DNA from 2 places in the Cyanobium sp. LEGE 06143 genome. Region 1 is predicted to be linked to the other one. Evidence: riboswitches for the same ligand, from Rfam matches in the RefSeq annotation. Region 1 holds a riboswitch; the other holds the start of a gene.
The links. Region 1 has a riboswitch for cobalamin ahead of IQ216_RS03970 (energy-coupling factor ABC transporter permease). Riboswitches for the same ligand answer to the same signal wherever they lie in the genome.
Positions count from the first base shown of each region.

Region 2: it holds a riboswitch for cobalamin, as region 1 does, so the genes downstream of both, IQ216_RS00665 (fatty acid desaturase) here and IQ216_RS03970 (energy-coupling factor ABC transporter permease) in region 1, are expected to answer to the same signal.

Region 1 is NZ_JADEWP010000032.1:7,473-10,859, forward strand. It holds gene cbiQ (cobalt ECF transporter T component CbiQ) at 1-603, opposite strand, end outside; gene IQ216_RS03965 (energy-coupling factor ABC transporter substrate-binding protein) at 587-898, opposite strand; gene IQ216_RS03970 (energy-coupling factor ABC transporter permease) at 903-1,622, opposite strand; cobalamin riboswitch at 1,683-1,832, opposite strand; gene IQ216_RS03975 (hypothetical protein) at 1,940-2,191, shown strand; gene IQ216_RS03980 (Y-family DNA polymerase) at 2,236-3,387, opposite strand, start outside.
Region 2 is NZ_JADEWP010000003.1:21,040-24,426, forward strand. It holds gene IQ216_RS00655 (pyridoxamine 5'-phosphate oxidase family protein) at 1-425, shown strand, start outside; cobalamin riboswitch at 473-615, shown strand; gene IQ216_RS00660 (HupE/UreJ family protein) at 641-1,249, shown strand; cobalamin riboswitch at 1,282-1,457, shown strand; gene IQ216_RS00665 (fatty acid desaturase) at 1,675-2,700, shown strand; gene IQ216_RS00670 (hypothetical protein) at 2,702-3,190, shown strand; gene IQ216_RS00675 (arsenic resistance protein) at 3,255-3,387, shown strand, end outside.

The DNA of each region.
Region 1 (3,387 bases):
CTTCAGTCGCTGCCTCCAGCCGCGCCTCCCGGCCCTGGCCTGCTGCGCCACCCACAGCTCGCTGGCGATGCCCATCAGGGTGAAGATGAAGCCATAGGTGAGCACCAGCAGCTCCAGCAGCAGGGGCGGCAGTCGCAGGCGCCGCAGCACAGCGATCAGCTCACTGAAGGGCGTGGTGAGCAGCACGAACATCAGACAGCTGCTGGCGGCCAGCGAGCGGCTGATCAGCAGCGCGGCCTGCCCCACCCCCTGCTGGCTCACATACAGCATCCAGCCGCCGGCCAGGGGCCGGGCCAGCTGTTGCCACACGTCCCCGCGAGCGGTGGCGGTGAAGGCGTCGAGCGGCACCGCCTGCAGCAGCAGGGCCGGCAGGCTGGCGATGGCGAACCCCAGCGGCAACAGCAGCAGCGGCAGGTAGAGCCGCGCCGGGATCGCGGCGTACACCACGATCCAGAGCGCCAGCCAGAGGCTGATCAGGCCCTGGACCAGCGGAGGTGCCACCAGCCCCAGCAGCAGCAGCACCGCCGCAAAGGCCAGCTTCTGCCCCGGGGGCAACCAGCGCAGCCGGTTGCCGTAGGCCAGGGCGTCAATCCGGTGACTCATCGCCCCTGTTCAGAGCGCGTCCTTTGTAGAGCCCGATCACGTAGCCGATCACACCGGCGCCAAGGGCCGCCTGGCTGGCGAACAGCAGGCTTTCCACCTCGCCGCTGGGCAACGCCACCACGGCGTTGAACCAGGGCCTGTAGCTGGGCTGGATCTCGCTGATGGCGTCCATGCCCTGGCCGTCGGCGCCGGAGAATTCGCCGCGCACGACCAGCACGGGCAGGGCGCTCAGGGCCACCACGGCGAGCACCAGCAGCCAGTTGCCCTGGGGGCGTTGCTTTCCAGAATCGGTCATGGGGTCAGCTCTCTTGGTGGAGCAGGCGGAGGGTCTTGAGCTCGGGCTGGCCATAGGACTGCAACCAGTTCCACACCAGCACGGTGAGCAGGCCTTCGGTGATGGCCAGGGGAATCTGGGTGATCGCGAAGATGCTGCCGAATTTCAGGAATGAGGCCATCACCCCACCGCTGGCGGCGGGGAAGGCGATCGCCAGCTGGCCAGCGGTGACCACGTAGGTGGCCAGGTCGGCGAGGGCGGCGGCGGCGAACACCGCCAGGCGCCTGTGGCCGCTGCTGCTGAAGAGCTGAAAGGCGCCCCAGGCCACGAAGGGCCCCACGATCGCCATCGAGAAGATGTTGGCGCCCAGGGTGGTGAGCCCACCGTGGGCCAGCAGCAGCGCCTGGAACAGCAGCACGATGCTGCCGATCACGGTCATCACCGTGGGGCCGAACAGCATCGCGCCCAGGCCGGTGCCGGTGGGGTGGGAGCAGCTGCCGGTGACGGAGGGAATCTTCAGGGCCGAGAGCACGAAGGTGAAGGCGCCGGCCAGGGCCAGCAGCAGCTTCAGCTCCGGGTGGCTGCGGCTGATGCGTGTCAGCGACCGCAGGCCCACCGCCAGGAAGGGCAGCGAGATCAGCCACCAGGCCACGGCCCACTGCAGCGGCAGGAAGCCCTCGGCGATGTGCATCGCCTGCGCCGGGGCAGGCGTTAATAGAACAAGGCAGAAACTGAGCGCAGCCATCAACGACAGGCTGGCCAGCTTTGCTGGCATGGTCTTCACTCTGTACCTCGCAGGTAAGACAGTTGAGTTGTGAAGAACGGCAGGTGTTCTGACTGATCAGGGTCCTGGGACCCTGAAACACAGTTGCGGGACAGCGGCCGATTTCAACGGCACTTTCCCTGTTGCCTCCGGCGGCTGAACCCCGCCGGAACCGTTCTGAATCCGAGCATACCCATGGCGGCTCAGCTCTTTCTCGCCCCGCTTCAGGTTTCGTGTCCGATTTCAGGGAGGCCGGCGTGCTCAGTAACCTGGGTGTGCTCCGTGTTCCCCCCGCGTCCATGGACTTTTTCGAAGTGCTCTGGCACGGCGAGGGCATCGGTGATGGCGGTGATCTGGAGGAGGCCCTGATGGCCTATGCCCTGGTGAAGCCCGACGACGGCGACTGGGCCGCCGCCTGCAGCGCCCCCGGCGCCGCTCCCTGCATCCGTCGCTACGCCTCCTTTGACGCCTTCCTCGACAACGCCGATGAGCTGGAGACGATTCCGGTCACGGCGGCGATGATCGAGGCCTGCCTGGCGCAGCTGCCCTGAGTTCCGCCCCACGACGAGCCCGGCCGCAGCGCTGATCCCGCCTTTCACTGCGCCAGCACCCGTGGGATCGCCTCCAGCCGCGTGGTGGCGGCCCGGGAGAGCCTGTCGCGCCGCATCGCCCAGGGCGGTTGCAGTCCGCAGGCGGCCCACTGCACGGTGCCGCGCCCGTAGCGGCGGTTGAGCCGGTCCACGGCGGCCATCAGGGCAGCGCGGCGCTGCTGCTGCTCCGGCGGCAGCGGTTGCAGCAGGTGGTGTTGCAGCAGCTCCTCGCCCTGCAGCTGCAGCAGCAGCACGCCGGCCTTCTGCAGCGGGTGCTGGGGACGGAACAGGGCCTCGGCCAGGGGCAGGGCCGCCGCCAGCAGCACGGCGGTGTCCTGGCTGGGCAGCGCCAGGGTGAGGGTGGCGCTGTTGCTGTAGAAGCTGGTGCCGTTGAACGGGTTGCTGCGCACGAACACGCTCAGGGCCCCGGCCCGCTGCCGTTGGCGGCGCAGCTTCTCGGCCGCCCGCACCGTGTAGGTGGCCACCGCCTGGCGCAGCTCCGCGGCCGTGCGCACCGGCTGGCTGAAGCTGCGGCTCACGCAGGTTTCCTGCTTCGGCGCTGGCACCAGGGTGAGCGGCAGGCAGCGGTGGCCCCGCAGTTCCTGCTGCAGCCTCAGGCCCACCACGCCGCACTTCTGGCGCAGCTCACCGCTCGGCATGTCGCGCAGGGCGAGGGCATGGGCGACACCCCGCAGCCGGCACCAGCGGGCCAGGCGCCGGCCGATGCCCCACACGTCTTCGATCGCCACCTGCTGCAGCCAGGCGGAGGGGTCGCTGCAGGCCCCCAGGTCGAACACATGGCCATGGGCCGGCTGCCCCTTGGCGAGGCGGTTGGCCAGCTTGGCCAGCACCTTGGTGGGGGCGAGGCCCACCGCCACCGGCAGCCCCAGCTCCCGCTGCACCGCCCGCCGCAGCTCCAGCCCCCAGGCGGTGAGATCGCTGCCCGGCGGCCGGGGCAGCAGGCCGAAGGCCTCGTCGATCGAGTAGATCTCCAGCTCCTCCACCCAGCGCTCCAGGGTGGCCATCAGCCGCTGGCTCATGTCGGCGTAGAGGGCGTAGTTGGAGCTGCGCACCACCACGCCGAGGCGCTCCAGCTGGCGCTGCACCTGGAAGTAGGGCTGGCCCATGGCGATGCCGAGCCGCCTGGCCTCGGCACT
Region 2 (3,387 bases), on a different contig from region 1:
CCAGCGTGCTGGAGCTGCTCACCGATGGCCGCAGCGCCAAGGCCGTTGAACTGCGGCGGCAGCCGGCCGTGGAGCTCTGCTGGCTGCTGGTCAGGGCCCGCAGCCAGTTCCGCCTGCGGGGGCGCCTGCTCGAAGCTGATGCTGCGGCCGATCGGGCGGCACGGCTGAGGCATTGGCAGGGCCTCAGCCCTGGCGGCCGGGCGCTCTGGGCCTGGCCCGCGCCGGGGGCGCCCCTTGAGCCTGGCCCCTGCTGCGCCGCCAGCTTCCCGGCCGCCCTCGATGACGCCACGCCGCTGCCGCGCCACTTTCAGCTGCTGCTGATCCAGCTGCAGCAGGTGGAGCTGCTGGAGCTGGGGGGCCACCCCCACCGCCGCCGCCGCTGGCGGCTGGAGCAGGGCTGGCGCGAGGAAGACCTGAATCCCTGAGATCAGGTCTGTGGGATCACCTCTGCGGCCGAATCGCCGCAGCAGGAGCACAATGGGAGCGGAGTGGTTTCCGAGCCTCTGGCCCGGAAGGCAACGAGGAAAGTCCGGTGCAACTCCGGCACTGTCCCGCAGCTGTGATGGAGAGACCTGCTCCTGAGTCAGAACGCTCGCCGCTTTGAGTTCTTTCCTGCCCGGCGCGGAAACCGGGAGAAACCATGCAACACCTCCGCTCCAGCCGCTCCCTCGGCCTTCTGGTGGCCCTGGCCACCGCCACGACCCTGCTGCTCGGCCAGCCGGCCCAGGCCCACAACGTGGCCTCAGGCGGCCTGGTGGGAGGCTTCCTGCATCCGCTGGCGGGCACCGACCACCTGCTGCTGCTGATCGCCGTTGGCGCCGCGGCCTCCTACCTCTCGGCCGAGCTTCTGCTCTGGGGGCTGGCTGGCGCCCTGGCTGGAGGCGTGTTCGGCGCCATGGGCGGCGGGCTGCCTGGTGCCGAGCTGCTGGCGACCCTGGCCATCCCCGCCGTGGCCCTGCTGGTGCTGCGCAGCCAGAAGTCGCCGCGGGCGCCGGCCCTGGAGCTCTGCGGTGCCCTGATCGCTGCAGCCGTGGCCGTGCACGCCATGCTCCATGGTCAGGAGGCTCCGGCCGGTGCCGCCTCAGCGCTGTGGTGGGCGGGTTCCTTCTCCGCCTCGGTGCTGGTGAGCGGCAGCAGCTATCTCGTGCTGCGGCAGCTGCCCAGCCGCTGGACCGCCGCCGTGGCCCTGCTGCTCGCCGTCGCTGGCGCGGCCCTGATCCTCGGCCCGATCGCCTTCGCTGCCCGCTGAACGCCGCAGAGGCGTCAGTTGGCTGACATCTGCACCAGACTGGCCGTGACGGTTCCAGTGGTTCACACCCTGGACGCAAGGAGGAAAGTCCGGTGGGGAGGGGGTTCTTGGACCCTCTGCGAGTCCGGCGCTGTCCCGCAGCTGTGATGGGGTTCGCTCCTGGGAGCACCCTTCAGTCAGAACGCTCGCCGTTGTGATCACCCCTCTCCCCCGGCGCGGACCGGGTTCCACGATGAGCCAAGCCTTTCTTTCCAGCTCCGGAAGCCACCCGCCTTCAGCCTGCCAGGGCCTGCCCGAGCGCTGAGACGCGCCGCAGACGTTCACGTCCCCAACAAGCACTCCAGGGCCAGACCGGGCCGGCGCCAGCCTCTGGTGTCCGCGCCGGCTGCTCCGCTCGTGCCGTGATGCCCCCCTCGCCCTCCTGCATGACCACCGATCTCCGGCCAGCCGACTTCGTGCTGGCCCCCTATGCCCGCAGCAGCAATTGGCGCGGCGCCTATCAGATCCTCAGCGCCGTGGGCCCCTACCTGGCCTGCTGGGCCCTCGCCATCCATCTCGCCCAGCGGGCGCCCTGGGCCGTGCCCCTGCTGGTGATTCCCCTGGTGCTGTTCTCGCTGCGCTGCTTCTCCCTGATGCACGACTGCGGCCACCATTCCCTGTTCCACAGCCGCTGGCTCAACCGGGTTGGGGGCTTCATCCTCGGGCTGGTGAATGCCATTCCCCAGCTGGCCTGGTCCAACGACCACGCCTTTCACCACCGCACCAATGGCGACTGGGAGCGCTATCGCGGCGTCACCGACCTGATCACCACCGACGACTACGCCCAGCTGAGTGCCAGGCAGCAGGCCACCTACGCCTTGCTGCGCCATCCGCTGATGGCCCTCCCCGGTGGCTTCTACTACCTCGCCATCCAGCCCAGGCTGGCGCTTCTCAAGGAGATCTCCCGGGCGGTCCGGGCCCAGGCCGTGCCGCGCTCGGCCGAGTTCTGGGATCTGCTGCTGAACAACGTGGTGCTGATCGCCCTGGTGGTGGCGGCCGGCCAGCGCTGGGGATTCGGCCTGGTGCTGGGGCTCTACGGCGTGACCCTCACCTTCTCGGCAGCCCTGTTCCTGTGGATCTTTTTCGTTCAGCACATCTTTGAGGGCAGCTACGCCCACAACACCGAGGGCTGGAGCCACATGCAGGGAGCTCTGGAAGGCACCAGCTATCTGCAGATGCCGGCCTTGCTGCGCTGGTTCACGGCTGACATCGGTTACCACAACATCCACCACCTCTCGGAGCGCATTCCCAACTACAACCTGCGCGCCGCCCACCAGGCCAATGCCCGTCTGCTGGCGGCTGTGCCCTGTCTGCGACTCGGCGACATGCTCAGTTGCGCCCAGTTCAAGCTCTGGGATCGGGAGACTGAGCGCCTGGTGCCCTGTCCGGAGCAGGTCGATGCCGTGGCCTGACTTGCCGGCTTGGCCGGGGCAGCCTGGGCCAGGGCAGCCGTGGCGGGGGCCGAGGTCCTGGCATGGACAGGAATCCGCCTGTTCGGGGGCCTGGGAACCGCGCTTTCTGGAGCAGAACAGCCTGCTGATCGGCCATGCCGCCTGGGATGGTTATCGGCTCAGCGGCCGGGGTCTGCTGATCTGCCACCTGGCCGCTCCGCTCGAACCTGAGCACGACTGGCGCCTGGACGGCGTGCGGTTCAGCCGGCGCTATGTGGCGCGAAGCGAGGTGACCGCCCAGCTGCGCCACCAGGGGCTGGGACCGGCAGCGATCCGTCCGAGCCTTGGGGCCCTCGACAGCTACGACCCGGCCAGGGAGCTGGTGGTGCTGCTGAGTGGCCATGGCCCCGAGCTGATCGCCCTGCTCAGGAAGCTGCCCACGGCGCCACCGACTTGCTTTGAACTGGTGGAAAGGCGCTGGAGCGAATTCGCCTGCGCCGCAGTGCCGTGACCCAATAACACCTGATTATGCGCATAAACGCGTAAAGTGATGACTCCGATGCGCTGCAGCCGCCATGGCCACCGCCCCCTGGCCCTTCGCCCTGCTGATGGCCCTGCAGCGGCGCCTGGTGTGGGCCATCCCAGCCGCCATGCTGCTCGGCCTGGCCTGGGGGGTGACCCTGCCCTCGGCCTGGCTGGTGAGCCTGG